3 regions of the Alteromonas sp. P256 genome follow, and region 1 is predicted to be linked to each of the others. Evidence: predicted binding sites of a transcription regulator. Region 1 holds the regulator's gene; each other region holds the start of a gene.
What was found. Region 1 encodes sigma-54, which starts transcription at its own class of promoters, with help from an activator protein. Its sites were predicted from a motif close to GTTGGCACGNNNNTNGNNT; they were not measured.
Positions count from the first base shown of each region.

Region 2: the regulator sigma-54 is predicted to act here: its motif matches at 2,631-2,649, upstream of V7R39_RS13240 (DUF1328 domain-containing protein).
Region 3: the regulator sigma-54 is predicted to act here: its motif matches at 4,916-4,934, upstream of V7R39_RS01110 (flagellar hook-length control protein FliK).

Region 1 is NZ_JAZETM010000001.1:548,901-559,571, forward strand. It holds gene V7R39_RS02390 (calcium/sodium antiporter) at 1-512, shown strand, start outside; gene V7R39_RS02395 (KpsF/GutQ family sugar-phosphate isomerase) at 512-1,489, shown strand; gene kdsC (3-deoxy-manno-octulosonate-8-phosphatase KdsC) at 1,490-2,056, shown strand; gene lptC (LPS export ABC transporter periplasmic protein LptC) at 2,053-2,631, shown strand; gene lptA (lipopolysaccharide transport periplasmic protein LptA) at 2,600-3,196, shown strand; gene lptB (LPS export ABC transporter ATP-binding protein) at 3,199-3,924, shown strand; gene V7R39_RS02420 (RNA polymerase factor sigma-54) at 4,002-5,501, shown strand; gene hpf (ribosome hibernation promoting factor) at 5,531-5,818, shown strand; gene ptsN (PTS IIA-like nitrogen regulatory protein PtsN) at 5,832-6,278, shown strand; gene rapZ (RNase adapter RapZ) at 6,339-7,181, shown strand; gene V7R39_RS02440 (HPr family phosphocarrier protein) at 7,216-7,488, shown strand; gene mgtE (magnesium transporter) at 7,761-9,119, shown strand; gene V7R39_RS02450 (ClpXP protease specificity-enhancing factor) at 9,390-9,866, opposite strand; gene sspA (stringent starvation protein SspA) at 9,863-10,495, opposite strand; gene V7R39_RS02460 (cytochrome c1) at 10,610-10,671, opposite strand, start outside.
Region 2 is NZ_JAZETM010000008.1:153,858-164,528, reverse strand. It holds gene V7R39_RS13255 (phosphoribosyl-AMP cyclohydrolase) at 1-454, shown strand, start outside; gene V7R39_RS13250 (bile acid:sodium symporter family protein) at 779-1,639, shown strand; gene yfbR (5'-deoxynucleotidase) at 1,659-2,318, opposite strand; gene V7R39_RS13240 (DUF1328 domain-containing protein) at 2,742-2,918, shown strand; gene V7R39_RS13235 (hypothetical protein) at 2,961-3,209, shown strand; gene V7R39_RS13230 (hypothetical protein) at 3,359-3,577, opposite strand; gene V7R39_RS13225 (DUF349 domain-containing protein) at 3,578-6,394, opposite strand; gene V7R39_RS13220 (YeaC family protein) at 6,384-6,677, opposite strand; gene V7R39_RS13215 (zinc ribbon domain-containing protein) at 6,678-7,004, opposite strand; gene V7R39_RS13210 (alanine/glycine:cation symporter family protein) at 7,234-8,904, opposite strand; gene V7R39_RS13205 (M14 family metallopeptidase) at 8,997-10,133, opposite strand; gene V7R39_RS13200 (glyceraldehyde-3-phosphate dehydrogenase) at 10,341-10,671, opposite strand, start outside.
Region 3 is NZ_JAZETM010000001.1:251,100-261,770, forward strand. It holds gene fliO (flagellar biosynthetic protein FliO) at 1-212, opposite strand, end outside; gene fliN (flagellar motor switch protein FliN) at 241-648, opposite strand; gene fliM (flagellar motor switch protein FliM) at 665-1,726, opposite strand; gene fliL (flagellar basal body-associated protein FliL) at 1,766-2,302, opposite strand; gene V7R39_RS01110 (flagellar hook-length control protein FliK) at 2,489-4,657, opposite strand; gene fliJ (flagellar export protein FliJ) at 5,028-5,474, opposite strand; gene fliI (flagellar protein export ATPase FliI) at 5,474-6,802, opposite strand; gene fliH (flagellar assembly protein FliH) at 6,795-7,577, opposite strand; gene fliG (flagellar motor switch protein FliG) at 7,639-8,679, opposite strand; gene fliF (flagellar basal-body MS-ring/collar protein FliF) at 8,692-10,386, opposite strand; gene fliE (flagellar hook-basal body complex protein FliE) at 10,399-10,671, opposite strand, start outside.

The DNA of each region.
Region 1 (10,671 bases):
AAGTTGATAAAGAAGACCCTTTAATTGCAGAAACTGCTGATGAAATTCCAAAAGGAGTGTCTAACACCGCCGCTCTTATGTGGATTGGTCTGGGCTTAATTATGTTGCCCCTCAGCGCTCACTTTTTGGTTAACTCAGCCGTCGAAATAGCGCGGTACATGGGGCTTTCTGACTTAGTTATTGGACTAACAATTATTGCGTTTGGCACCAGCCTTCCAGAGCTTGCTGCGAGTATTGCTGGAGTCTTAAAAGGTGAGGATGACCTAGCGCTGGGTAATATTATTGGTTCTAACATTTTTAATTTGCTTGCAGTTCTAGGCATGCCAGGTCTTATTGCACCTGGGTTTCTCGACCCAGACGTACACAATAGAGATATGTACGTCATGTTGGGTTTAACATTGCTACTATTTCTGTTTAGTTTTGACTTAATTGGCAAACGTAAAATATCCCGCACAAATGGTGCAATACTTTTAGCCTGCTTCGTAGGCTATCAATTTTGGCTGTTCGGATAATGACTGATAAACAAAACGACTACATTACCTCTGCAAAACGTGTCATCGACATTGAGGCTCGTGCAATTGACAACTTAGCACAGCGACTGGACGAGAGTTTTGTCGCTGCCTGCGAAATGCTCTACGCCTGCTCTGGCAAGGTGGTAGTTAGCGGCATGGGCAAGTCGGGGCATATTGGCAATAAGATAGCCGCCACGTTGGCAAGCACTGGCACCCCAGCTTTTTTCATGCACCCAGGTGAAGCGAATCATGGCGACTTGGGAATGCTCAGTAAAAACGATGTGCTTGTAGCCATTTCAAATTCAGGCGAAACCGGCGAGTTAGTGAATTTGCTGCCGGTTGTAAAACGTCTTGGCGTTAAAGTCATCGCCATGACCAACAGTGTTTCCAGTACGCTAGGTCAGTACGCCGATGTAGTACTGAACATCAGTGTGGAACAGGAAGCCTGCTCCTTAGGATTAGCGCCAACTACAAGCACTACCGCTACATTAGTGATGGGCGATGCCCTATCGGTGGCATTACTCGACAAGAAAGGATTTACCTCCGACGACTTTGCGCTATCACACCCAGGGGGCTCCCTTGGGCGAAAACTACTGTTAAAAGTCAGTGATATTATGTTGACCGGCAGTGATATTCCGCTAATAGCACCCACAGCAACCGTTGCCCAAGCGCTACTTGAAATATCGCAAAAAGGCTTAGGCATGACCGGTATTGTGAATGAATCCGGTAAGCTAACGGGCGTATTCACCGACGGCGACCTTCGCCGTATTCTTGATGCTAGGGTTGACCTTCATGAGGCAACCGTGAGTGACGTAATGACCCAAGGCGGCAAAACAACCTCAGCCGACCAACTTGCCGTTGAAGCGCTTAATGTTATGGAGAGTTTTAAAATAAGTGCATTGATGGTGCTTGACGATAATGACCATCCAGTCGGCGCGTTTAATATGCATATGCTATTAAAAGCAGGAGTACTGTAAATGAACAAGAAACAGGACACGACAACCACGCTGTACACCGAACTCAATACGGACTTATTTGATGCACTAGCCAATATTAAACTGTTGGTGTGTGATGTTGACGGTGTTTTTTCAGACGGACGGATTTATCTTGGAAATGACGGTGAGGAATTAAAAGCCTTTCACACTCGCGACGGGTACGGCGTTAAAGCACTTGTCAGTCATAACATTGATGTTGCGGTGATTACCGGTAGACGCTCAGCTATTGTTGACAACAGAATGAAGGCACTACAGGTAGCGCATATTATTCAAGGCGAAGAGAACAAGTTCGACGCGTTAAAACAGCTTATGGGCCGCCTTGAATTATCACCTGAACACGTCGCCGCTGTTGGTGATGATATGCCTGATACCGGCATGTTTAAACACGCGAGCGTTAAAATAGCCGTTGCCGACTCACACCCCTATGTTGTGAAACAAGCAAATTGGATCACCACCCTACCGGGCGGTTATGGCGCAGTGAGAGAGATAAGTGACACGATTTTGCAGGCGCAAGGCGTAAGCAACGGTATCTTCGGGGCCAGCGTATGAATCAATTCGGTTTCAACCGTCTTGGCATAAGTATTTCGGCGCTATTTATTTTAGCCATGCTGATGTACATTCCTACCTGGATGGAGGAAGGCCCAGTATTAGAAACGTCTGAAGGACTGGATGCGTTAAAGCCTGCTTATAAAGCCAAAAACTTAACCACAACCCTTTATAACAATGAAGGGCAACTGAACCATAAAGTTTTCGCTTCTTCCATGGAGCATTACGACCAGCTTGGCTTTGTTTCTTTCGACCGGCCAAACTACACTCTCTATACGAATGATGCAGGTTCACCGTGGGTCGTGACAGCGCAAGAGGGAACCTTGTATAACAATGAATTAATACAATTAGAAAACAATGTGACAATTGAAAACCAAAGTCAGGACGACTTTGTAAAGTCAATTACCACTGAATACATTCAAATTAATTTGAATAACAAGCAGATGACGTCAGATCAACCCGTAGAAATACGCGGCATGCAATATGTTATTCAAAGTAACGGATTCAACGCAAACCTGCGCACCCAAAATTATGAGCTTATCGACCATGTACAAACTACGTATTCTCCTAGCAACTAGTGCGCTGCTAGTGCTATGCACTAGCCCTGCATTAAGTAATGAAAATGATTTTACGCTGCCTATCGAGATTGGCTCTAACTCCCAGTTCATCGATGGTAAAAATAAGACAGCGCTATATAAAAACAACGTACTTATTACTCAAGGTTCGCTTATCATCGAGGCTGACGAAGTTGAAGTTATTGCCTCACAAGGAAGCGGCCGCGAGATTTTTGTTGCTCGTGGAAACCCGGCCAGCTATTCGCAAGAACTTGAAGACGGTAACCCTGTATCTGCAAGGGCGAACGAGATACGGTATGAAGTGGCTAAGCGCACTATTTCTCTTACCGGAAACGCAGAACTTAAACAGGATACAAGCCAAGTTAAAGGCAACAGCATTACCTTTGATATGATCACCGAACAACTGCTAGCCACAGGTGGTGCTGATGATGCTAGTGGACGCGTTACTACCGTATTTACGCCTGAGTCTATTCGCAAAGCGAACGACGAGACCAGCGAAAATGATAACGGTAACGATAATGACGGTAGCAATGGTGACGGCAACAACGACGGCAAAAGCGAGCAGTAACGATGGCAACTCTTAGTGCAAAGAACCTTGCTAAGGCATACAAATCACGACAGGTAGTGATTGATGTTAGCCTGTCAGTCTCTACCGGGCAAATTGTTGGGTTGTTGGGGCCTAACGGCGCCGGCAAAACCACAACCTTTTACATGATTGTAGGGTTGGTTCCCTCAGATAAAGGCCAAATATCTATTGATGATAATGAATTAACTCATCAGCCTATGCATGAGCGTGCAAGAGGCGGTATTGGCTATTTACCACAAGAAGCGTCCATTTTTCGAAAGCTCACTGTGCATGAAAATATTATGGCGATTTTACAAACCAGAAAGGATTTAAATTCACAGCAGCAGGAAGAAGAAGCCGATGCGCTACTTGATGAATTTAATATCAACCATATACGTAATAGTATGGGCATGAGTCTTTCCGGTGGAGAACGTCGCCGAGTAGAAATAGCACGAGCATTAGCAGCAAAACCTGAATTTATTTTGCTTGATGAACCTTTTGCTGGTGTTGATCCCATATCAGTTAATGATATAAAGAAGATAATACAGCACTTGCGCGACAGAGGGTTGGGTATACTCATTACCGACCACAACGTTCGAGAAACATTGGATGTCTGTGAAAAGGCGTACATCGTAAGTCATGGTGAACTTATTGCGCAAGGAACGGCGGAACAGGTTTTAAGTAATCAAAAAGTAAGGGATGTATACCTAGGCGAACAATTCAGGCTATAGTTATTGTGTGTAACCTAATTGTCATTTTTCATAAGCGCTCAGGTATATTCACTCAAGAGCATTAAAATAAGATATAGATGAAACCATCTTTACAGTTAAAATTTAGTCAACAACTAACGATGACTCCACAGTTGCAGCAGGCAATCAAGCTGCTGCAGCTGTCTACACTCGATCTTCAACAGGAGATTCAGGAGGCCCTCGACTCAAACCCTCTGTTAGAAGTAGAAGAAGGTAATGACGAGCCTCAGGCAGAAAAAAACAATATGGATAATGACGATAGCCAAATCGAAGCTACCGCGTCAGCGTCCAGCGACACACTAGAGTCGGGTGATGCTTTAGAAAAGAACGACTTACCCGATGAACTGCCAATTGATAGCACCTGGGACGAATATTACTCAGCCTCTTCAGCGCCTGCGCCTGGCCCGTCAAATAACGATGATGACCACGTTTTCCAAGGCGAAACCACTGACGACATTCAAACTCATCTGCTTTGGCAGATGCGTTTAACTCCTTTTTCTGATATCGACAGAGCTATCGCTGTTGCCATTATCGACTCGATTGACGAGTCCGGTTATTTAACCGCTACGCTAGATGAGATATTAGAAGCGGTAAATTTTGAAGATATCGAAACAGAAAATGTTGAAGAAGAAATCGAATTAGATGAAGTTGAGTGTGTACTGAAACGCATTCAAATGTTTGACCCTATCGGTTCTGGCTCTCGCTCTCCGCAAGAGTGTTTAATGGTGCAGCTGCGCCAGTTTGCTGACGACACGCCTTGGTTAGATGAAGCGAGAAGACTCATTGAGGACTATTCTGACCTGCTCAGTAGCAAAGATTATAGAACCCTTATGCGCAAGAGCCGCTTGAAGGAAGATGAACTGCGCGAGGCAATGCGTTTACTTCAAACCTTGAATCCTCGCCCAGGTAGTGCTTTAGTTACTAAAGAGCCTGAGTATGTTATTCCAGATGTATCGGTGGCGAAGAAAAACGGTCGCTGGACTGTTGAACTCAACCCCGACAGCTTGCCTAAGCTAGGTGTAAATCAGCAATACGCAGCAATGAGTCGAAAGGCGAAGAACAGCAGTGACTCTCAGTTTATTCGTTCTCATATGCAAGAAGCTAAATGGTTTATAAAGAGTTTAGAGTCTAGAAACGATACTTTAATGAAAGTAGCTAACTGTATCGTTCAGCAGCAAATGGGATTTTTTGAGCACGGACCAGAAATGATGAAACCAATGGTGCTCAATGATGTCGCAGAAATGGTGGATATGCACGAATCCACAATATCGCGAGTAACGACTCAGAAGTATATGCATACGCCGCGCGGTATTTACGAATTGAAGTATTTCTTTTCTAGTCATGTAGCAACCGAGTCTGGCGGCGAGTGTTCGTCAACGGCTATTCGTGCGTTAATAAAGAAATTGGTAGCAGCAGAAACGCCAAGCAAACCATTAAGCGATAGCAAAATTGCTTTATTGTTGGCAGAGCAAGGCATAAAAGTCGCTCGGCGGACAATAGCAAAATACCGGGAGTCTTTATCGATACCCCCGTCTAACCAACGCAAAAGCCTTATCTAAAGGCGTTATATTAAAAAGGAAGACGAAATATGCAAATCAACCTAACTGGTCATCATGTGGAAATCACCGATTCTTTGCGTAATTATGTCGATACGAAGTTTAGTAAACTTGAGCGTCACTTTGATCACATTTCTAATGTGCATGTCATCCTGAACGTAGAAAAAATAAATCAAAAAGCAGAAGCTACGATGCACTTAAGTGGTGCCGAAGTATTTGCATCCTCAGAAAATACCGATATGTATGCAGCGATTGACAGCATGGTCGATAAACTCGACAGGCAGGTGATCAAGCATAAGGAAAAACTGAAAAAGCATTAATAGATAATTAAGTATGGATATTAAAGCCATCGTAAGCCTGGACCGCACCGAGTGTGCGGTTCAGTGCAATAGCAAGAAGCGAATATTAGAGATCATTTCCGATATTGCTGCCCAAGACAATACCGACATTGACCAAGTCACCGTGTTGAATAGTCTTCTATCTAGAGAGCGGATGGGCAGTACAGGAATAGGTAACGGTATAGCGCTCCCTCATGGTCGTTTAGCGGGTTTAGAACACGTTATGGCCATTATTGTAACCTGCATTCCAGCGATTAATTTTGACGCTCTCGATGAAAAGCCTGTCGATATATTTTTTGCACTGCTAGTGCCTGAAGAACAGACAGAGGGACATTTACAAACCTTAGCGACAGTGGCTGGTAAGCTGAGCGACAAAGACACTGTCAAAGCAATACGAAGAGCCAAAACCAACGAAGATATTTTTTCAGCACTTGGCATCTAAAGACAGTTTCAAAAGATACATTGACGTTTTCGTCATTTTTTTGTTTAGGGAGAAATATCGGTGAAGCTGATCATTATCAGTGGTCGTTCAGGCTCAGGAAAGTCGGTGGCATTAAGAGCACTGGAAGATTTGGGCTACTATTGTGTCGATAACATTCCCGTCAATTTGCTACCAACGCTCACCCATACTGTTGTGGATGAATACGATCAGGTAGCGGTGAGTATCGACGTACGCAATTTACCAAAGAATCCCAACGATTTGGTAGAAATATTAGACTACCTTCCCTCATCTTGGTCGATGACGATTGTTTACATTGACGCCAGTGACGACGTGTTAGTAAAGCGCTTTAGCGAAACTAGACGTTTACACCCTCTAGCAAAATTGAATAAATCGCTCTCTGAGGCCATAAAGGCAGAATCAACGTTGCTTGGGCCTATTGTTGAGCGTGCTGACCTCTACTTAGACACCGATAAGCTTACTATACATCAGCTGGCCGAAATTATTCGCGAGCGGATTTTAGGTAAAAAGAGTTCTCGGTTAGTGTTGGTGTTTGAATCTTTTGGCTTTAAGCATGGTATACCGAAAGACGCCGACTATGTATTTGATGCTCGTTTCTTACCGAACCCTCACTGGGAGCCTGATTTGCGGCATTTGACGGGTTTAGATGCACCTGTAGAAGTATTTCTTGGCTCACAACCTGTGGTAACTAAATTTGTATGGCAAATCCAAAACTTAATGACCACATGGCTGCCTCATCTCGAGCGAAATAATAGAAGCTATGTCACGGTAGCCATTGGCTGTACGGGTGGTCAGCATCGGTCTGTCTATATTGCGCAGACGTTGTCAAAAACATTCGGTGAAATTCATCCGGATGTGCAGATTCGTCACAGAGAGCTAAATTAATCACTCGCAATCATAAAAAAGAGCGTAAATACTAGTGACCATTGAGAAAACACTCACCATCGTCAATAAACTTGGCCTTCACGCAAGAGCGGCAACCCAACTGGTGCAGCTAGCTAATCAATTTGATGCCAAAATAATTCTTGAAAAAGGCGATAAACAGGCCGACGCGAACAGTGTACTTGGATTGATGATGCTTGAAAGCCATCAGGGTGAGCAAGTTAACGTGATTGTTGAAGGCGATGATGCAGAGGACGCCTTAGCCGCTATTGAAACACTCATTGAAGGACGCTTTAACGAAGACGAGTAATCTCGTAGACCTTCCCATAGGCTCCCTCTTTTCTGGCCGCTGGCTAAGCGTTTATATGAGCGCAGATATAAGCGTTTACGTAAAGGCTTATATAACCGATGATATAACTGCCGACACGACAGCCAACACTTAAAAACTCATTCTAAAACAATGTATTTATCATGACACTGCTAGGGTAAATACGCTATTCTATAAGCTCAATCTATTTGGTCATTGTCTACGGCGTGAAATACGCTTTCTTTGGGCACACTCTTGGTTAGGAATTGCTTTTCATGGCAGAAGCTCTCGTTTCTAAATATGTACAAACTCAATTGCGAACGCTCAACAATGCGCTGAGTAACGGCCAGTTTGTGTCGGTTAGAAAGCTCCTTCTTGAACTTCCGCCTTCCGACGTAGCCCACATTTTAGAGTCTAGCCCTAGCCGCACTCGTGACGAGCTATGGGAGTTGATTGACGGCGACTTTCACGGCGATATTTTAGAGGAACTGTCCGACGATGTTCGTAACGGCATAATTACTAAAATGCTGCCTGCAAATGTGGTGGACGCGCTTGAAGAAATGGACACCGATGACCTGGCAGAGACCCTAAGCAGCCTGCCAGAAACGGTCCTCCTCGACATCCTAGACTCCATGGATGCACAAGACCGGTTGCGCGCCGAACAAGCACTATCTTATGGTGAAGAAACTGCCGGCTTCATCATGAATACCGACACTATCACCCTGCGTCCCGACGTTACTATTGATGTGGTATTGCGTTATATCCGCCTCAAGGGCGAGCTCCCAGAAAACACCGATACCTTTTATGTGGTCAATCGCACCGATAACCTCGTGGGTATCGTACCAGTAACACGGCTTCTAACCGCAGACACTAGCGACAAAGTCGCTGATGTGATGGATGAAGAGTCAGAAGCTATTCCGGTTAACATGCCAGACGATGAAGTAGCGAGCCTATTTGAACGCTATAACTGGCTCTCGGCACCTGTTGTTGATGAAAATAATCGCCTCGTCGGGCGAATTACTATTGATGACGTGGTTGATATTATTCGCGAAGACGCCGAACACTCCATGATGAGTATGGCGGGTCTAGACGACGATGAAGATACGTTTGCCCCTGTTATGCAAAGTACCAAGAGACGTTCAGTGTGGCTAGCGGTGAACCTAGCCACGGCATTGATGGCAGCAATGGTGAGCGACTTATTTGAAGCCACATTAAGCGCTTTAGCTGTACTCGCTATTTTAAACACCATTGTACCAAGCATGGGTGGTGTGGCAGGTAACCAAACCCTGACTCTTGTTATACGCGGTATGGCGCTGGGCCATGTCAATGCAAACAACTCCCGCTGGCTGATTAGTAAAGAGATTGCCATTGGTGTACTAAACGGCGTCATTTGGGCGGTATTAATAGCCTCTGTCATCGCACTGTGGAAACAAGACTATATGCTGGGCGTCATCATTGCATTTGCGATGCTTGTTAACATGATTGCGGCTGCATTAGCCGGCGCAACGCTGCCTATGATAATGAAGCGGCTAAAGATAGACCCTGCACTAGCGGGAAGTGTCATTTTAACCACCATTACAGACGTGGTGGGTATTTTTGCATTCCTAGGCACCGCCACATTGTTTTTGGTATAGCGGCAAAGACTAATTAGACATACCCCATTGATATCTGCCACGCATCATTAGGCGCTTAGTTTAACCGTGGTTACATAGATGCGACTGTGTTCGGCAAGATAACTTTACTATCTAAAAAGTAGCGGTGGTTGTCTAATACGTTTAACAGCCATCACCTTTAACAGCCATCTCCTTTCAAAAAACCGTCTAAAATAAAAAAACCGCAGTATTTTACAATACTGCGGCTTTTGAATAATTCGATCTATAACCTAGTTGATAATTACGCTTGAGCTACTTAATGACCTTCAGCGTAGGCTTACCCTTTTTAGGCGGTACGGGCGCATCGCTTGAGGCAGGAGCATCAGCATCTTCTATAGATGTTGGTCCTGTTTGTTCTGGCTCACTTGAGATAGGCTCTGCTGGCTCAATAGCATCAGAACGTGCTACGTCTTCCTCTGTGGCAAACACAGTACCAGCACCATTCTCGCGAGCGTATATAGCAATTACCGCTTCGCAGGGCATGCTTAAACGACGAGGTTGGCCTCCAAAACGCGCTTGAAAAGACAAACCGTTTATATCCAGGTTAAAACCCACGCAGGCACTCGGTGATACATTAAGTACAATCTGGCCGTCTTTAACAAATTCTTGCGGAACTTCCACCAATTCATTTGTTGCATCAACAACAACGTATGGCGTCATATCGTTATCCACTATCCATTCATAAAAAGCCCTAAGTAGATAGGGCTGGTTTGACGTCATAGATGTCATAATGGGTTATGGATCTCGCGCTCTTGGTCAGTCAAAGATGCCTTGAACGAACTGCGAGAGAAAATACGGTTCATGTAAGTACTGATTTCTTTGCTTCCTGTTCCACTAAGCTCGATGCCTAATGCAGGTAAACGCCATAATAGCGGCGCAAGATAGCAATCCACCAAGCTGAACTCTTCACTCATAAAGTAAGGCATTTCAGCAAAAACAGGTGCTAAAGATAGAATAGCTTCACGAAGTTCATTACGTGATGACTCAACATCGCCTTCACCGCGGAAAATGCGTGCAGCAAGTGAATACCAATCTTGCTCGATGCGGTGCATCATTAGACGGCTTGTACCACGAGATACTGGGTATACCGGCATCAATGGTGGGTGCGGGAAGCGCTCATCAAGGTATTCCATGATGATGTGAGACTTATAAAGTACGAGTTCACGATCAACAAGAGTGGGTACCGTACCGTATGGGTTTAACTCCAACAGATCTTCAGATAAGTTACTAGGATCTGTGTAGCTGATTTCAACACCCACACCTTTTTCTGCCAACACAATACGAACCTGGTGGCTATAAATATCAATTGTGTCAGAGAACAACGTCATGATAGAACGTTTATTCGCGGCTACGGCCATTCAATTTCCTCCGTCGAGAAACAAGTTAAAGCTCACTGTTACAATGAGCGAATTACAAATGCCAAAAAAGGGGGCGAGAAGCCCCCTTTCGGTATTATACATAAATCTGTGCGATTAGTGCACTTCTCGCCAGTAATCTTTCTTGAGCAAGTAAACAAACACAAACAATACGGCAA
Region 2 (10,671 bases), on a different contig from region 1:
CATTGCTGCGCAAAAAATGTGGGGAAACGGCATTGTCAGAATCGGCTCAGTGTTTACTAATAACGGCAACTATTCTGATGAAGCTGCTGATTTTATCCAAGACATGTATGGGTACGATCTGAGTGGTGTACTGTTTAAACCAACGTTGGCAGCGGATGATCAATTTCGCTCAAGTTTCGATGCCGCTCTTTCCTATTTTGTGGGCGGTAACGATGCGTACGAAGAAGATAAGGGCTTTGCAATAAAACCTTATACCAACGTGAAATTTGATAATGTAGGCATTATTAACAATAGCTGCAGAATGGCGGTTGCCATGGGCAATTACTTTTTCATAGATACTAATGGCGGCGAAACTAAAGTGGAATATACCTTTGCCTATGTTAAAGACAGTGATGGAAACTTACGTATCGTTGCTCACCAGTCGTCGTTACCTTACAATCCCACTGCCAGCTAGCCTGCCTAGGCCGTTTCTCTACATGGTCTTTCAAATGAGCCTTGTGAGCAGCTTGGCGAAAACGGTATTGCGCATAGGGCCTAGCAAATACGATATTGCGAATAACGCTTGGCGAATAGCGCTTGGCAACTTTCATGAACGCCCTCGGCAGTTTTCATAAGCGCCCTCGGCAGTTTACATTAAAGGGCCCGATATAAGTTTTTGCTTATTTTATCATTCATAGAATTAATCAATCTTAATAACGGGCCATCACTTCTTTCTATTGTTAAACAGAGTAAACTAGCGGCACTATAATAATAAGTTGCTGTTTTAAGGGGCGTATGCGTGCAGGCATCTGTACTTACTGAGGTATTACTACCTCTAGCGTTGGCGTTTGTAATGTTCGGTATGGGCTTAACGCTCACCATTTCTGATTTTGGACGGTTACTTAAAGCGCCTAAAGCTATTTTGACCGGTTTCTTAGGTCAAATAGTGTTGTTGCCCCTACTCACTTTTGCTATTTGTCTCGCGTTTGAACTGCCACCCTATATTGCTGTGGGCATCATGATTTTGGCAGCATGCCCTGGGGGAACAACGAGTAACTTAATAAGTCATATTGCGAAAGCTAATCTGGCGCTGTCTGTAAGTTTAACCGCCATCTCCACTATCGCCTGTGTTTTTACCACGCCTTTCATTATTCAGTTCGCTATCGACTACTTTGTAAAAGAGAATGCGCCTGCTTTTTCGGTTGTTGAAACCGTATTGGGACTTATGGGCGTGTCTATTTTACCCGTAGTGATAGGCATGATTATTCGACGTCTTTTCACAGGCTTTGCGACAAAGACGGAAACTTTTTTTCGTCAGTTTTCAATGTATTTTATGTTGGCAATGATTGTGGGCGTACTCGTGTCGGAGCGCGATAACTTAGCGACATCATTTGAAAGCGCATTTTTAGTATGCCTTACCCTTAATCTTAGCTCTGTGTTGATGGGATTAATACTAGCAAAAATATCCGCAGCTTCATTTAAAGATTCCCTAACTCTTGCCATTGAGATAGGTGTTCAGAACGCGGCTCTCGCCATGTTGATTTGTATTACATTTTTAAGAGCGCCTGACTATGCTATCGCGCCAGGCGTGTACGGTATTGCAATGTATATAGGCCCTGCTTTGCTTGCTATTTGGGCAAAACGCAAGAGAATGAAATAAACACATAGACTGATTCGTTTTACTCACCGCTTTCGTTACCATCAAGGTGGAGCGTATTCGCTCGCTCTATCCACTCTAAATCTTTTGTTTGCTCATCTAGGGTTCCCTTGGCATCTTCAAGGAAGATTTGGCAGAAATAACCAACGGCGGGTAGCTTTTCCTTGTAGCGCTTTAGCTGCACTTCCATTTCTTGCATCGCGTTGGAGAACTCAGAATTCGACTTGGATAGCTCGTAGTCACATTTCAAATATGCGCATAGCACGTCAGCAGCCTTTGCAAGCGTCACATGGACATCTTCCTTGTCTTGCTCAATTAGCGATTGATATCGCTGCTGGAGAGCTTCAGGTAAAGTTTTTATTAGCATAGCTTCAAAACGACGTTCTAACTTTTTAATTGCCGCAGTGGTTTCAGGATCGTGGTATTTGACCGGGCTTGGGATATCGCTCATCCCCGCTATTTCACTTCCCTCGTGAAAAATAGCCATTGCCGCCACACGATCTGGGTCCACATCCTCGTTAAATACATCACATGCAATGGCGCCTAGCATATGCGCTACCACCGACGCCTCATAGATATGGGTCGATAGCATTTCATCTTGGAACTGCGCCATTAGCGGCCAGCGCTTGACGTTGCGTGCACGCTGCATAAGCCCTATAAATGCCGAATGTGTATTTGCCATAAACGCCGTCACCTATTTTAACGAATGGTGCTACCTGAATAACTTCAAATGATCAATTGTGCATATGTCCATTTATCATCTGCTCAATTCTGACAACTAAACTCTATCTCTTTGTTACCTATCTGTGCAACGCAAATTGCATAGCCCTTATTACGTGGCACTTATTACATAGCTTCAATTACATAGCCGAGCATTTTAGTAAGAATGTAAAAAATGCAATTTACCTGTAACTCTTGTCTATACACTGTGAACTTCACACCAAGCAAAAGTGCAGAAAATAAAATTACTTTAATTTTTTCAATGGTTTGCAATGTAGGCACGAAGATAGCATTAACTAATGTAACAACAGCTTAGATATAGTAGAAGCTTAATCATAGCAAAAGCTATTGTGAACATAACGGAAGCAACAAGAGGAAATAAGTCATGTTAGGCTGGGCAATCACATTTTTTATAATCGCCATTATTGCAGCAGTTTTTGGCTTCTCGGGCATCGCAGGTGCAGCAACAGGAATTGCACAGATATTATTTTTTGTATTTGTCGCCTTTCTTGTCATATCACTTTTAGTGAATGCTTTGCGCGGTAAAGCGCCGAAAGCGTAAACAACATCTTGTATAAAGTAGTAATTGAAAAGGAGTAAGGACATGAGTTCATTCAAGAAATTATTAAAAGTAGTAGCAGCATCAGCATTTGTACTTTCACTAGCAGCATGTAGTGAAAACGATGCGGAGAGCGCAGGCGAAGAGCTTGACGAAATGGTCACAGATGCTGGCAATGCGCTTGAAGACGGCGGTGACAAAATTGGCGATATGGCCAACGACGCTGGTAACGCCGTAGAAGATGCATGTGAAGACGTTAAAGAAGGCGTTGAAGCAGAAGATGACGACTGTTAATTTGTCTCGTAGCCGTCTATGGATATAAAATATAGGGCTAGATACAAACAATACAGAACTAAAAAAGGCCGGTTTTTACCGGCCTTTTTTATGTTTGTGTCTTCTGGGCTTTTTTTTGCCCTAAACTGAATTAAACCAAAGGATCTCCTTCAAGAAACCTCTATACCGCCGAGCTCTCTTGCCAAGTCATCGAGTGTAGACAGGGTTTCATCAAACTCACCCACAATATACGTATATTTTACACTTACATGATGGTCGGTTTGACCAAATTTAGCGCGTAACCCGTCTGCATTAACATGCTTCACAGTATTGAGAAATCTATACGCTGACATCTCTGTCTCAAATTGAAACTCGACACTATTTTCCATTTACGCCAGCACACTCGGATGGTTATCAATAATGGCAACAACACGCTGTAAAAGACCACCTTCGTCTTCTTTCACTTCACCATGCTGTAACCAATCGCTCAATATTTCTTGGGCCTCTGGAGCTTCACCTTGCTCAAGTTTTGCCGTCATCATTTGAAGCTGCACACTTGAGCGTACAGATGCGTCAGATTGCGGACTAGGCATACCGCTAGCCACCTCCAACGCAACTGTTAACCACGCTCTATCGTGCCTCGGCGCATTTGACTCACCAGCGTTAGTCAGCAAATTCGACCAACGCTTACCCAAGGTTTCTAAAAGCTCAGTCCTAGCCTCTGGTTCATCATTTTGCAGCAACCGAATAATGGCATGAGCTCGCGCTTCTATCACTTTTGTGTCATGTTCACGCTGCATAGACTCTCTTTGCTTAAAGAGCGTCTCCAGCTTGCGTTCTAACTTCACTCGCTGTGGTTTTGGCAGTGCTAACATGGCTTCTTGAATAGGCTGAACTGCACTTTGAAAGGTACTGTCATCACCTTCTACAGAGATAGACGCGATAGAGGACGACAGCTTTTCAGCTTGCTCAGTATACTCACTAGTTTGCGCTTTACGCTGGGTTTTCAAACGTTCGAAAATGGCATCGTTACTGGCTTTAAATTCTGCCCACAACCGGCTCTCTTCGCGCTTACCGGCATGTCCAATGCGCTTCCACTCTTGCTGTAGTTGCTGCGCAGACTCTGCTGCGTCGCTAATATCATCAGCATCTTGTAGCGCATTAACCTTATCCACTAGCTTTTGTTTAAGCGTCTGATTATCGTTTTGCCACGCATAAATGCGCTTTTGAAGGGGAGAAAATACTGCCTTCCACTCGACTTTTAGTTGCTCGTAAGCTTGCTTTTCAACTTGACCGCAAGCTCGCCACTGCTTGGCAAGCCTATCAAGGGTTTTGCTTAATTCAGTTGGCTCAATGTCTTCGGGTATGGACGCTACTTTTTCAATAATCGAACGACGCAGCTCTAACGCCGCTGCTCGTTCAGCATCTAATTTAGCGTAATGCTCTCTGCAAGGCTCGAACGCCTTTTCTAGCGCGTTATCAAACTCTTGCTGCAGCGCTGCATTTTCTTGCTCATTGTTACTACTAGATGGTGTATTTAGCGATAACCATTGGCTACGTAAATACTTTATCGACTCACTACGCTGTTTTATGTTCTCTACTGGCGTAGCGGCCAGCACTTTGGCCTCTTTAACTAAAGCAGGCTTTCTCGGTGCGGCAATATAGCTCTGCCAGCCTTCCAACCTTGCTATGTCGTCAGCTGTTTTCTGAAAACGTTTGTCGATGTCCTTCTTTAAACCTTCAGGGAGCGAAGCAACACTATCAGACAGCTTCTTAAACTTAGCCATGGCCGCACGAAATTTGCCCTGTGACACTAGATTATCAACAATGCTTATTTGTTTTCTAACGCGTCTCAGTTCGTCTTGGTGCTTTGATTTGGCGGCTTTTTCATCGGCTCTCACTTGCTTAGTTGCTGCCTTAAACCGCTGTAAAAGCACCTTGGGCTGTGCAATAAGTTCGCGACTGATGGCTGAATATTCCTCTATCGCAGCATCAAATTCGCTACGTAAATCGCCCTTTTGTTCATCACTCACATCAGTACTGCTTAGTTTTTGCGCCACGTCTTCAACGACGTTCAGTCTAGACAATAACTTTTGACCGTATTGCTGCTGCATAGAGAACGCTTCAAGCTTTGTGTTTAGCGTATCAACAGCTAATTGAATCTCGTTAACTCGCTTGTCATTGCTGCCAAGCTGCCCCAACTGTTCCAGCGTAGACTCAACACCTCTTACACTTTCATTTACCGTTGCAACATCGGCTAACGTGGCTTCACACAAGCGCGTGTCGAACAACCAACCTACTTGTTCTTTCGCATGGGTTAGCTGCTGTTCGCAAAGGGCTTGTGTATTTGCAAGTACCGCCGACTTTTGCTTCTCTTCCCACGCAGGACGGATCCTGTCGACATAGCGCGTAACTTGCTCAGTTATTTTGCTACGCTTTTCTTCGAACTCTTGCTTATCGTCAGTTGAAAGAATGCCCGCTTGTGCAAACAAGCCTTCCAGCTCACTGTGGTAACGAGATTGCAAATCTACAACCTGTTCAACATCGGCTTTATCAAGTAGCGCACGGTATTTGGACAAGCATAGCGTAAGTTGCTTTTTAAGCTCTACAGGCTTTTGCTCTGCTGCCCTTATTTCGTCAATTCGGCTATTAATCGCATCAAGCGTTGGGGAGTCGCTCAGTTTCTTTGACCATTTTTGCAGTGTATTTATCTGAGACTGACTGCTAATAAGCTGGCGTTGCAATTGCCCATTAATTGTATGTAAAAAGACGTATTGCGTAAACGAAGGCTTATCGACTTTGGCTAATAGCGCAAAAGCCAATTCAGTATTGCCTAACAGCTCAGGTTCGCGCTGGACTACATCAATGATCACATCCGTACTTGCCGTTTCTCGCAAAAACGAAGACTTTTCCTCGGCGCTAAGGGCCACACTGCCTTTGCCTGAGATAGCTTCATTCACACAGTGCTGGGCTGCTTTTTTTACTTTTGGCGACTTGGCAATTTGTGCCATCTTTTGCCATAGCACGAAGCTGTTCAACTTTGCCAACGCTGCAAGACTCACGTCTGCATTATCATCGTTAAAGGCCAGCTCATGAAGAATCGTTTTGTCTTGAGGTTTTTCCGGTGAGAGTTTTTCAATGGCTTCCAGCCTTTTTTCCGGCTTTTGACTGGTATGAGAAGGAGCAAATATACGACTAAATATCATCCTGTTTGAACCGCGCTATCGTGTTGTTATCATTTTGGTGGTCCGATAGAGAGCGTTTGAAATCGGCTTTGCTTTTATGCACAATTTCGCCACCCTCTCCTACTGTCATGTGTTCAGACGATTTTTCAATTTTCGCCTGATACAACATCACTGCCTGCATTGTGCTGGCTTTTTGCTCTTCGTTAAGTGGCGTTCCATCAACCCACTTTCCGGTCTCTACGGCTTGACGCAAGCGTTCGTAAACCTCTGGCGTCATGCTACTAACTAGTGCATCTATATTCATTTATGAGAAACGCTTTATCATTACAATTCGAGCTCGGTTTACTAGGTACCAAACGAAACCTACAATAGCGCCTAGAATAGCGAGATTGTGCTGCAAATCACCCGGTCTAGTTCCACCCCAATACATAAAACCAAAACTTGCCACAAATATCAGCATAGCCAGCAGTGATTGATTTTGAATGCTTTGAAGTTTTTGAAAACGGTTAAGGCTTTGCTTGCGCTCAACATCTTCAGATGTTGCATCGCCAATTTTAAATCCGCAATGTGGACACTCTTTTGCCTTGTCAGAAGTTTTTTTCTTGCACGACGGGCAGTCAACTAATGCCATGTGTTGCTCCTGTTTATTCGCTGCGAGTAAAAAACGAAAACTGTACGCCAGCGCATACTATTATCTCGCGGATGAGTATCATACTGAAGTTGATTACAACAATGAAGTCGGATTATACACTTCGCAAACAAAAAATGCGTGTCAGAGTTATTCTAGGAATAACGCCACCACACGCATTTTACTACTATTTAGAAGCCGATTAAGACTACTTGTTTGTCTTAATCTTAATTCATTTATCGCGGTTATTTTTGGTTCTTGACCAATAATCGTTCACTGTCTCTTTCATCTCTTTACTCAGCATCAATATGCCAAATAAGTTAGGTAGTGTCATAACCACAATGGCTACCGCAGAGAGCGCCCACACCAATGTGGTATCTGAGAACGCAGCCCACACAAAGCCAGCGACATAAATGACTCGATAAGGCATAACAGAACGAGGACCGAGAAGGTATGTCATCGCACGGTCACCATAATACGACCATGCAATTGCCGTTGAAAATGCGAATAAAAGCAAACCAACCGACACGATGTATTGCCCGAAATCACCGAAGAAGCCTCGGGTAAACGCAATGGTAGTCAGTGCAGCAGAGTGAACCAGAGATTTACCACTTACCTCCAGGTTCTCTTTTAGCGGTTTACCGTCTTCGATTTTCAATGTACCGGTAAATAAATCTTCACTGCCTACCGAGTACTTCACGTCTTCTGCGACTGAACGAGAGTTTATAAGGGTAAAGTCGCCGCTGACTGCAGTGCCATTTACTACGGTGATCGCACCTGTAAACGGTTTAATTTCGTTACCTTCAACCCCGTTTAAAAAGCCGTATAGCGTTTCGACATCTTTTGATTCACTATCGTCATATTCGCCTGCTACAAAGAACATGTCTGAACGGTCGAATACATTTTCATGCTTTTCTTTCCACACGCCAGAAGAAAGAATAACTAAACCTGTAATAGTACAAATTAGAATAGTATCGATAAACGGCTCTAATAAAGACACCATTCCTTCTGATGCAGGCTCTTTGGTTTTAGCTGCCGCATGAGCGATAGGCGCAGACCCCTGACCCGCTTCGTTTGAAAACAAACCTCGGTTTACACCACGGTTAAATGCGTAAGCAAGTGAGGCACCTAAGAATCCACCTGCTGCGGCAGACCCGGTAAACGCATCGCTGATTACCGATAAGAATGAGGGAATGATATTCTCGAGATTGGCAAAAATAACCGCCATAGCGCCAATGAGATAGATAACCGCCATTGCAGGAACAACGCGGGCGGTGAATGCCGCAATGCGTTGAATGCCGCCTAGAATAACCAGCGCGAGTAAAATACCCAGCACGCTACCTACAAGCCAAGGCTCAAAACCAAAGGTGGCTTCGATACTTTGTGCAATACCGTTACTTTGTGGAAGGTTACCCGTTCCAAACGAGCTAACTACAGTGGCAATCGCGAACGCTACGGCTAACCACTTCATGTTTAAGCGACGGTCCATGTAGTACATAGGTCCACCGGCCATCGTACCATCTTCTGTCTTAACTCGGTATTTGTGCGACAAGGTCACTTCGACGAACTTTGTCGTCATGCCTAAAAAGGCCGTCACCCACATCCAAAATAGCGCCGCCGGGCCGCCGAGAAAAATAGCGAAAGCAACACCAGATATGTTACCTGTTCCAACGGTTCCTGAAAGTGCCGTGGTTAACGCTCTAAAGTGTGTGGTATCGCCAGGATCGCTCTCTTTGTCAAATTTACCAGTAATAACCTGCCATGCATGTTTGAAGAAGCGAACTTGCGGAAACTTCAAGTAAACTGTGAAGAATAAGCCCACACCAAGAAGCACAAAAGGAAACCAACTCGCGCCCCCCAAGAAGCTATCAAGCGTGATAAGTAAACCGTATAACCCTTCCAAGGTATTTCCCCTTTTTTATTATTTCGTTTTGTTGTTTTTATCAAAAGACCTCATTCGCTGAGGCCTTTATTGTTAGAAGCGGGCGCTTCTTTTTATTTATCGTTATTGAGTTTTTTTACGACAGCATTTACAGCTACGAGAATATCTTCGCCAAGCTGACGGCATCGCTGAACAGACCAACCATAAACATCGTCAGGTACGTTTGCGTTATCTTTAAACGGCATTTCAACGGTATACGCCATGCAAGTGAATTTTTCGCCCACTGCATTCGACGCCACCGTTAAATTTGCTTTACCCGGCGCGTCTTTGTCGTAGCCAAATTCATCTTGAAACTCCGGTGTTGCATTAAGTAAAGCCGATTTAAATGTGTCCTCCAACGCTTTTATTTCGTCGTTATAGCTCGGGTTTCCTTCGCTGCCTGCAACAAAATTGTACGGCAGTGCTTCATCACCGTGCAAATCGAGGTACACATCCACGCCTGCATCTTCCATTGCCTTTAACACAAACAGTACTTCAGGACTTTTTTCAGGTGTCGGTGTTGCCCATTCTCGGTTTAGATTGGTGCCCACAGCGTTTGTACGCAAATGCCCTCTGGCACTGCCGTCCGGGTTCATGTTTGGTACGACATAAAACACGGCGTTGTCTAGCAACTGTCGAGCCAAACCGTCTTGTTCGTCCAGCAACCGATAAATAATGCCCTCTGCGCACCATTCGGCCATGGTTTCACCAGGATGCTGACGGGCTGTTATCCATACTTTTTTCTTGTTAGGTGTTTCTTCGCCAATAACTAACATCGACATGTCACGACCATCTAGCGTTAGCCCTAGAAAGCGGTGCTCACACAACAGTGACATTTGCGCGTCGTGAACTAGGTCTAGGTGACGTTCGTAACTATAAGGAATGAAATACGCAAAATACACGCTTGGCTGTTCTAACGTGAGTGAGAAGGTGAGATTGTCTCCGTCAAATTCACTTGGAACACGAAACCAGGTTTGCCTATCGTAAGAAGCAAGAACGTTATACCCCTTCCAACCATCAGGATACGCAGATTTTGCCAACCCTTGGATGGTCATTGTATGGGTGACAAACGTTTCGCCCACAAGACGAAAATGAAACCATTGGGCAAATTCTGATTGGTTGTCTTTTGGTATGGTGAGAAGAATATCTTCTGGAGACTCTGCGCTAACAACATTAATGTTGCCGCTGTCGAATTGACTGGAGATATGCATAGACTGTCGTTTCCCTTATTATTTGTGCGCTAATTTAGCATAGTCAGCGACACAAATACCATGCGCACTGGCTGGTTTTACCAGCATGGAGTACACAATTTGTTTACACTAATAAAAAAACCGACTCTGTCGGTCGGTTTTTTAATCAATTAACGCTCTGTGTTTTTGCTAGCAGCTATGTACTGATTTGAGCAGTCGCTTAGCTTACTAAAGCGGCAGCGTTGGAAAGCTAAGGTTGGCCATATCGCGAACCACGCGAAGCACCTGGCAGCTATAGCCAAACTCGTTGTCATACCACACGTAAAGTGTTAAACGGTCATCAGACACGATAGTTGCCTGTGAATCTACTACTGACGCAGCTCTTGAACCTACCAAGTCGGTGGATACAATTTCTTTGCTTGCTGTGTAGTCTATTTGGTGCTGCAATTTAGAAAATAAAGCGGTATCGCGTAAGAACTCGTTGACCGATAGCTTGTCTGTGGCTTTCTCTAAATTGAGGTTCAAAATTGCCATAGACACATTGGGGGTAGGCACACGA
Region 3 (10,671 bases), 300 kb from region 1:
TTTTCTTTAGTGCCGGCCACCATGCTCGCCACCACCTTCATGTGGTTGCTGCCCATGGCAGTGACATTAAACCGACGCATGATGTAAGCAAGCGCAAAAATAACGCCAACAACAACCAGTAACGAAAGGAAAATTGACAGTACAGATGTGGGATTGGTGATCGACTGAGTGGTTTGCGCGCTGGCAACGTGGCTAATGAAAAGGGGCAGCATTGCGCAACCCCTTACTATGTAAGAAGTTTTATCTAAGCTTCTTGATTCTCTCAATTTGACTAATAACATCCGTTAATCGAATACCGAATTTGTCGTTAACTACTACTACTTCACCATGAGCAATCAACGTGCCATTTACTAATACATCTAGTGGCTCACCGGCTACGCGATCCAGTTCCACCACAGAACCCTGGTTCAACTGTAGCAGATTTCGAATACTAATTTGACTACGGCCTACTTCCATCGAAATAGTAACCGGAATATCTAAAATAGTATCTAGCTTCTTTTTCTCTTCCTGAGTAATTGGCGCATCATCGGTTAATTCATCTAATTCGGCAACCTGAACGTCTTCGTTCTCGCCGCCTTCTTGGTCTGCTTCTGAATCAGCCTGTTCAGCCATGGCTGCAGCCCAATCGTCCATACCGTCTTCACTCATGGGAACTCCCCTTACCTTACAGGTCTTCTTCGAGTACTTGTAGCTCGGCATCATTATCAATAATGCGCCCGCCACGGGTTAATAATTGCAGCTCAGACTTCACAGAAGTCGGTCTTGCGATTTTCTCTACAATCTTTAAAGCTAAGTTGTCTCTTGAGCGGCCAAGTTTAGCTCTAAATGTGGGTAAATCTTCGATGAGTACCGTGATAGTTTCAGGCATTTCAACGGGAATAATATCGCCCGGCTTAAACTCCATCACGTCTCTCAGCGGCACATCTACATCAAGCATGTGCGTGGTTAACGCCACTTTGACGTCCATAATTTCGTCGCGAAGTGCTTTGCTCCAGCGAAGGTCGGTATCTTCTTTGTCGCTTTGTACACCCGCATCGAGCAACTCTCGAATAGGCTCTAGCATCGAGTATGGCAATGATACGTGGAAATCACCACCACCACCGTCAAGCTCTATATGAAACGAGCTTATCACCACCACTTCAGTGGGGCTCACAATGTTGGCCATAGCAGGGTTAACTTCTGAATCTAAATATTCAAAAGAAACGTCCATTACCGGCGCCCATGCCTCTTTATAATCTTCAAATATTATTTTGAGCAACATTTGAATGATACGGCGCTCGGTAGGCGTAAATTCCCTACCCTCAATTTTTGCATGATAGCGCCCGTCTCCACCAAAGAAGTTATCAACCAGTATAAATACAAGTCGCGCTTCCATAGTAATAAGGCCAGTACCTTTCAAGGGGCGAAAACGCACCATATTCAAACTGGTTGGAACAAACAAGGTGTGAATGTATTCGCCGAACTTAATCATTTGAATACCGTTGATTGACACTTCAGCAGAGCGACGCATCATGTTGAAGAGGCTAACTCGCATATGGCGAGCAAAGCGCTCATTCACAATCTCAAGGGTTGGCATGCGCCCACGAACAATGCGATCTTGTGAGGAAAAGTCATACTCGAGCGTCGAAGCGCCAGATTCAGCATCGCTGCTAACCTCTTCTTCTTCCACGTCATCAACGCCGTGTAATAGGGCGTCGATCTCATCTTGTGATAATAAATCGCTCACAGTGTTCTACCCGTTATCGCATGCACAATATGCATACTGCTACTGCATCACAAAGCCAGTGAATAACACTCGCTCCACTACGTTGCTACCTATATCGTTCTCTTCCAACGCTTTTTTAACTTCGCTGACAGCCTGTTCACGAAGTTCTATTTTGCCTGCTTCAGTCACTAGGTCTTCAGCATTTGACATACTAAACGTTTGTAACAGCGTACCTTCAATTAAAGGAATATGTGTTTTTACAAGCTCTTCGTTATCAGAACCACGTACTAACAGCTGCACTTTGATTTGTACTAGGCGGTCACGCCCTCCGCCGGGAACATTAAACACAAAGGGTCTTGGCATAGCCACATAAAGTGCCGTTCCAATTTCTGCCCCGCCACCTTGTGTTGCTGGCGCTGCAGCAGCTGCGGCCTCTGTTTCAGGGAGTTGTTCTGCTGCAGGTTCATCACTGCCTGCAAAAAGGAAAAAGTAAGCACCGGCCGCACCGCCGATAACTACGACAGCAATAATGATGATAAGCATCAATTTGCTTTTCTTTTTTCCGCCTTCTTCTACCTGTAACTCTTCATCTGCCATGGAAATCTCTTCTATATCTTATTTAATACCACAAAGCCTGTATTATCAGACTTCAGGTAAAAATCGCAATGCTGCCTTAGTCAAAATTTGCAGATATTTGCTGATATACACTGCATGAGCTCAACTGTTCAGTCAAAACCCGCAGTATTAAACTGACTTTGCTCAAAAAACGCCTTGCCAAAAGAGCTAAGCGTAATAATCAATACCGCCTTTTGCTTCTCTTGTGACCGCTTGTTCAATCACTCGAGTGTCGTCATCAAACTCAGCGTCATTATTTCCACGCTGCCCCTGGCCATTTCCACTTTGACCTGCAAGTTGCTGACCACTTTCACCGTTTTGTGAGTTATCTTTTCTTACTTGAGCATCGCCAAGCTCAATACCTTGTTCAGATAACATGTCTCTGAGTTTTGGCATAGTGTCGGCAAGGGCGTCTTTAGCCTGCTGGGATTGCACGATAAAGCTTACGCTAGCCGCATCGCCCTGTACGTTTACACGCACCTGCATACTGCCCAATTCTGGCGGGTCTAAACGAATCTCTGCCATTGTATTTCTGGCGTTAACCATCCAGCGGATTTTTTCGTTCAGCTGCTGTTGCCCTTCTGGCTTATGAATATTAACGGCTTTATCAAAGCCCTCAAACTGCATTTGCGGTTTAGAGGCCTCTGACCGCAGCTGGCTATTCTCAATAATCGTTGTATCAACTTGCGCTAATTGATTCTGCATGACTTGATGGATACTGTTTTGGGCGTTATTCATCAACTGCATAAACTGCCCGGCTTGGGCATCGACTCTTGAATTAAGAGCGGCCGATACGTCACTGGTCAGTGATGCTTCTTTGGCAGCGTCGGCCACAATTGCTGATAAGTCGATGCCAGGCTGATGGCCCTGTTCAACCTGCTTTTGAAACTCGTTAATGCCCGCAATAATATTTGCTTTCACCGCCTGTTGCTGCTGACTATTTGGCACAAGGGCAACCATGCGTTCGGCAAAAGCTTCTGTCGCCTTTTGCGCTGTTTCAGGCGGTAACTTATTAATTGCCATTAAAAGAGACTCATCGCTTAAGGTAGCTGCCTCTGAGCTCGCCACAGAGTTGTCTCCACCCTTATTGACGGTTGACGTAGCGCTCGTTGAATTAGCATTTCCCCCATTACTGGCTGCTGCGGATGCCACTATTTTTGCAGAGGCTTCCTGCTGGGCAGCGGTAAGTAGACTCTGCTCGGCCTCTGAAGCCATTAGGTCTGAAATGCTGGGGTTTGAAGCATCGATATCAGAAACTGCTGCCGTGTTTGATGCAGATAACTGTTGGAGTGTGACAGCGTCTTGGCTCTTTGCTTCTGCGTCAGTCAGTTCTTTATGCAGCTTGTCTATATTGGCGTCTGTTTGCACTGTGGCGGTTTCACCTGCATTTTCTTTAGACAGCGCCTTACTTAGCCTGTCGGATGCTGTTGGAAGTGCATCTTGAGCAAGACTGAGTAAAAACGCTTTTTGAGCGCTCTCTTCACTGCTAATCTCTTCCGAGATAGCGTCATCTAAGATAGCGTCTTCTAGGTTAGCGTTTGGTGAGTCACCTTGTAGTCCTTCTGATGACTCTGAGCCTGTTAGCGCTGCAAGCAACTCACTCAATGTATCTGTGCCATCGCTCTCTGCAGTGTTTTCCGTTTGAGTGATCTGTTTGTTTAACAAATCACTCAATGCACTTAATTTATCAGCCAGAGTTTGATTAGAAGCTACATCGTCCCCTTCCATAGACTGTAACTGAGACATTAATTCAGAAGCTGCATTAGCAATGGCGCTGCTCTCGCCTCCCTCGGTATTAATAGCCTGAGTACTGCTATCGTTGATAGCCTGTCCCAATGCACTTTTAGTGATGCCTTCAACGAGTGCTATCCAATCGGGTTCACCGGTCTCTTCATTTGAAATCTGTTCATTGGTAAGCGCTTTGTTACCGTCAGCGCCTATTGTATATTCTTTTTCAGTAACGGTTACCGATGCATTGACAGGAGATTTACCGTTATCAAAATCAAACCCTCTGTGACTGCTATCTTTCAACATTGAGTCATTATTTGACTGTTTATTCGCGTTTTCGGGGCCTTTAGCGTTCGTGCCCTTGTTGTTCACTTCGGCACGTTCTGCTCGGGTATCACTTTCGCGAGACGCATTGTCAACACTGCGAGCGTTTTCATTTAATACGAAGTCACGGCCAGCAGACTTTGCCTCTTGGTAAAGACTGTTAAAAGCGTCGGTATTTTGTCCTTTCGCTTGACTGTCTAGGCCTGTCCCCACCGCTTTTGCTGTGGAAGTTGCCGAGAATGGTAATGCGGCAATGTCTGTTTTATTTGCGGCAACTTGTTGCATGATTTTCTACCGTCCTACACGTTCACCGGCAAAGCCAGTAATGTAAAAAGTTATATCGTTGTCTGTACGCAAAAAACATTGTAACTACATGAAAGTTAGCAATTTTAAGAACACTCTTTTTTAAAAAGAGTATTTTTCAACTTGCAATTTGCGTTAACAACGGTGTAAAAGCCTAATAGTCTTTCTTGCTTTCTTCGCCATGATTAGCGATGTCTAGCGATACCCAATAACATATTTAACGATTATAACAATTAACTTGAGCAATAAACGTTCCAAACCATACTTTGTGTTGCTATTTATATGCCAATAAAAATAATAGCGTCGTTAAAAGGAAGGTAATTGAAAAACGAAGGGGTAAGGTAAAGAGGAGTTAGAAAACCGAACGCTTAGAGCGAATAAATCGCTGAGTAGCAAACTCATCCATCATGGCCTGCTCTGCTTTTGCCTCTTTTTGTTCTTTTGCTATGCGCTTTTTATCAAGTAAAAGCGTGACCGCTTTTACCTTTTGCTGCTGTTTCAGCCACATTTGCTTGCGTTGGTCGGCGGCCACTTTCGCCTGACCAATAATGTGCATTTGCTGTTCGCATGCCTTATCGAGCTTTCCCACAAAAGAAAGGTGCTGCTGATAATAGGTGGCTGTAACACCAGACTGTCCGGTCTGTTGGATACCCTTTATGTAATCAACGCGATATTGCTCTAAACTAGAAAGCTTTTGCTTTTGCTGATTAACATTAAGCTGCGCCTGTTGGTAAAAACGCGCCTCTCGCTGTTCTTTTTCCTTTTCAAACTCGGCTAACCGCTCTAGTTGCTTCGACATTATCCTAATCCTTTCGCGAGCGCTGCCATACTCTCTAGGCTCTCGTCATACGGTAAAACTTGATTCATTCCCTGCTGCAAAAACGCGTTTATAGCTGGCTCTGCTCTAATGGCTAAGTCGATACGCGGGTCTGAGCCTTTTGCATATGCACCAATTGAGATAAGATCTTGGTTTTGTTTGTATTGGGAATAGACTTGGCGAATACGCCGTGCCATCAATTGATGCTCTTCACTCACCACTTGCGGCATTACTCGACTAATGGACGATTCAATATCAATAGCGGGATAATGGCCACTGTCTGCCAATGTACGAGATAGCACCACATGGCCATCGAGGATAGCTCTTGCCGCATCTGCTACCGGGTCTTGTAAGTCATCGCCTTCTGTTAACACCGTATAAAACGCCGTGATTGAACCCTGCTTTTCACTCCCGTTACCAGCGCGCTCTACCAGTGCTGGCAACCGCGCGAACACCGAAGGTGGATACCCTCTTGTTGCAGGCGGCTCTCCCACGGCTAACGCTATTTCGCGCTGCGCCATGGCATAACGCGTGAGAGAATCAATCAAAAGCAGTACTTTCATTCCCTTGTCGCGAAAATACTCGGCTATAGTCACTGCAGTTTCACAGCCTTTTAGCCGCATTAACGGTGACGTATCTGCTGGTGCTGCGACTACCACTGCGCGCTTGCGTTCTTCTTCTGTCAGGATGTCGTGAATAAATTCTTTTACTTCTCGCCCACGCTCTCCTACGAGGCCAACAACAACTACGTCTGCTTCACAGCCTCTTGTCATCATTCCTAACAACACACTTTTGCCTACACCACTGCCTGCGAATAGGCCCATGCGCTGTCCAATACCTACCGTATTAAGCGCATTAATGGCGCGAACGCCCACATCCATAGCAGCATTAATAGGTCGCCTTATGAGTGGGTTCATCGGCGGACGGGTAGTAGGTGCGCGATGTTCAGCCTCAATTTCACCAAGGCCATCTAACGGCTGGCCGTTGCCATCTACCACTCTGCCTAATAGCCCCATTCCCACGGGTAAACCGCCCTGTCGATTTAATGGCATCACTCTACTGCCAGGAACAATACCTCTTACCGCTTCGGTAGGCATTAAATACGTAATGTCATCGCCAAACCCGACTACTTCCGCTTCAATTTCGCCTTCAATGGTTTGCACTAGGCATTGGCTACCAACGGGAAGTTGGCATCCAACCGCTTCCAAGGTTAAACCAATACCGCGAACCAGTTTACCCGCCGCAACAATTGGTACTGACGCCACCTGCTTAGTCAGTGACTCAAAGTGATTGTGCCATGGGCTAGTCATCACTTAACCCCTGGTTTAGAAGGAACCGCTCAATGACCTCTCGGCAACGTCGTTCAACAGAAACATCCACTGCATTTTGCGCTGTCACGATGTCGCAGCCACCTCGCTCCATGTTAGACGCGGCGACTAAATTCCACCCTTTTTTTTCTACTTCCTCTTCAGAAAAATGCTCGTTTACAATAGTGATATCGTCAGGGTGTAAATGTATTTGGTATTCATTTTGATTGATGGGAAGCGCTTTTATACCCTCGCTGAGCGCCTGTATGATTACGCTTTTGTTGGTATCAATTTCAGTTTTAATGACGGCTTTGGCAAGGGTAACCGCCAGCTTTACTAGCTGGTCGCGGGTTTCATCGTTAGCTTGAGAGAGTGGGTCATGTAACTTATCAACGAGCATCTGCCACTGCTCGGTTTGCGTCGCTATTTGAGACTGCCCCTCTTCTAGGCCTTGGGCTAACCCTTCTGCGTGGCCTTTTTCACGGCCCTCGTTAAATCCTTCCTCTAGCCCTTGGGCTTTTCCTTCTTCATAGCCGGCGGCCTTTCCATCGCTCATCCCCTCATCAAATGCTGCTTGACGAATAGCCTCAATTTCATCCGCGGTTGGCGGAGAAATTTCTTCTACTTCTTCAGGGGGCTCATACTTCCAGTCTGAGCGACGGTTTAATGCGTTAGTCGTACCGTCATTTTTTTTAGCACTGGCATCTTCTACAAATGGCAGGTCCCATTTCTTAGCATCGCTTACTTCGCTTTCACTAAAACCTTTGTTCGTAGACATCATTTTTCCCAGTATTTGAAGGCAACAGCATTTAAAGGCAAATCAGTATTTAAAGGCACTATTACAAGAACTCTTCGCCGCCACCGCCGCCAAGCATAATTTCGCCAGAGTCAGAAAGTCGACGGGCCACTGAAAGAATTTCTTTCTGCGCCACTTCAACTTCAGAGATACGCACTGGACCAAGCGCCTCAAGATCATCGTTAAGCATTTCGGCCGCACGTTTTGACATGTTGCGCATGATCTTGTCTTTAAGCTCTTCATCTGCACCTTTAATCGACTTGAGAAGTGCGTCTTGCTGCACCTCTCGAAGAATAGCCTGAATGCCTTTGTCATCAACGTCAATGAGGTTATCGAAGACAAACATCAAGTCTTGAATTTGCTGACTCATTTCTTCGTCTTGCTCGCGAATTGCATCCATTAACTGCCCTTCAATGGAGGTATCTAGGTAGTTCATGATATTGGCTGCAGACTTCAAGCCGCCCATTTTCGCGGCTTGTGTTCCAGCTTGACCCGCGAACTGTTTCTCCATAATTTCGTTGAGCTCTTGCAATGCTGCTGGCTGAACTTCTTCAAGATTAGCAATTCGCATAAGGAGGTCTAACCGCACTTTCTCTGGGAACTGGGCCAAAATCTCTGCACTTTGTTCCGGCTCTAGATAAGACAATACAATAGTTTGTATCTGCGGGTGCTCGTTTCGAATAATGCTGGCCACCTGCTTGGAATCCATCCATTTAAGTGAATCGAGGCCTTTCGCACCACTTCCCATGAGTATTTGATCGATAAGGTTCGCCGCTTTATCTTCGCCAAGGGCCGCAGTAAGTGCTCGCTTAACAAAGTCTTGGCTTTGAAAGCCAATGGTACTGTAGTTTTGAATCTCTTCAATGAAATGCTTGTGCACCGCCGTGATTTTGGTTTGTGTCATATCATCGACTTTCGCCATCTCACTGCCGAGCTTTTGTACCTGCTTTGGCTCTAAGTGCTTAAGTATTTGCGCGGCATCTTCTTCAGACAAGCTCAAAAGCAATATTGCTGCCTTTTCAACGCCTTCTAATTTACTGACGTCGTAGGACTGGTCTTCAACGTTGGCAAGTTCTTCAGCCATAATATTTTCTCACTACTCGTCTTGCATCAACCAGCCCTTCACAACTTGGGCTGACAATTCTGGTTCGTTCGCAACTAAGGCGCGCACGGCTTTTAATACATCTTCGTCTTTGTGTAAGTCTGGTAACATAAGCGACCCATCTGCGGCAAAGCCAACTTGACCCTCGTCGAAATCTGTCGACAGCATGCTAATGGTATCGTCGCCTAAATCTAAGCCTTCGTCGGCATCGAAATCGTCAACTTCTTTCGTTTCGTCTGGATTAATCAAGCGACGTAACATTGGGCGGATGACAAAGATGATAAGCACTATTATAACCAATCCACCGATGATGAGCTTGATTATAGGCAGAAGCTCAGGGTCTTTCCAAAATGGAATATCTTCGACTTCTCCCGTATCCATACGCATGAAGGGCACGCTAACCACTTCAAGAGAATCTCCCCGCGTGACATCAAAGCCTACGCCACCTTGCAACAGTCGGCGAATATTGAGTATTTCTTCTTGTTTGCGAGGTGATGGCGTCATGGTACCGTCTTCACCCGCTACTTGTGTGTAGTTTATCGCCACAGAAACGCTTAACCTGCGGATTACGCCCGATTGTTTTTTAGTGTGGCTGATTGTGGTGTCCAGTTCATAGTTACGCGTGGATTCTTTTGCCGTGCGCCCTGGCATAGTTTGGCTTGCCGCACCGGTCGCATTTTCTGGAATGTTAGAGTCTAGCGGGGGCTGATTGGAGAGCGCACCTGGAATACCGCCTACACCGCCGCCAACGCTATTTTCCTCTACAATCATCTCACTTCGTACTGCAGGTAAATCTGGATTGTAGCTACGCTGGGTTTGCTCCATCGCAGTAAAATCCATCGATACATCTGCTTGAGCAGTATAATTACCAATGCCCAATACCGGGATAAGTATGGCATCGATTTTTTCTAAATATTCTTGCTCACGTTGGCGCTCAATTTCATACTCTTTTCGAGCCCGTGCACTCAATGAGTCTTGCGAGCCCGAATTGAGTAATCTGCCATTGCTGTCGGTGACTGTTACCTTTGATGGGTCGAGATTTTGTACTGCTGATGCAACAATATCCACTACTGCGTCAACTTCCTCACCAGTAATGACTGAGCCTCGCTTAGCAGTTAATACTACCGTGGCCGACGCTTTTTTCTCTCTTCGCGCGAACACATTTTCTTTTGGCATAGCCAGCAAAACACGCACTTTTTTAATGCTCGACATATCCTGAATGGTTGATGCAATCTGCTGCTCTCTAGCATGCTTTAGACGCTCCATTTCAACCCGCTGGCTCACACCAAATCCCATGTCCTGCATGATAATGTCTGTGCCGGTATCAGTAGGATTGTTTAGGCCTTGTCGCGTCATGCCGAGGCGGATGGTTTGAAACTCATCGGTTCTAACGTATACCGTGTTACCTTCCAACTTATAATCAATTTGGTTAGCGTCCATGTAATCAAGGGTTTCGATTAACTCTTGAGTTTCCATTTTGGCTAACGGCCGATAATCTGCCTCTTGTGACCAAATAAGAATAAAAACAGCGATGGCTACACAGATAACTAACACAACGACCAATGCCATTTGACGCATCATGTCGGCGCTGCCTAGGGTGTCCATAAAGCCTGATTTATTTTCCGGCTCATTATCCATTCCATTCCCTTGGTCGGGGACAGATAAATTTGTGCCTGTTGCCTCAGCCATAACTTACTCCACCTACACCGGCATATTCATGATTGTTTTGTATGCTTCAAGTACTTTATTGCGTACCTGAACCGTTGCCTCAAACGCAATACCCGACTTCTCTTTTGCCAGCATGACCTCGGCAAGGCTAAGGTTCGGATCGCCCATTTCAAAGCGCTGTGTCATGTTTTTAGATTCTAGCTGCATGCTATTCACACCATCGACAGCGTGCTTAAGCATAGTGGAAAAATCACTTGCAGAGGTGTTTATCTCGTTAGTAGGTTGTAGCCCATTTGAGGGTTGTAG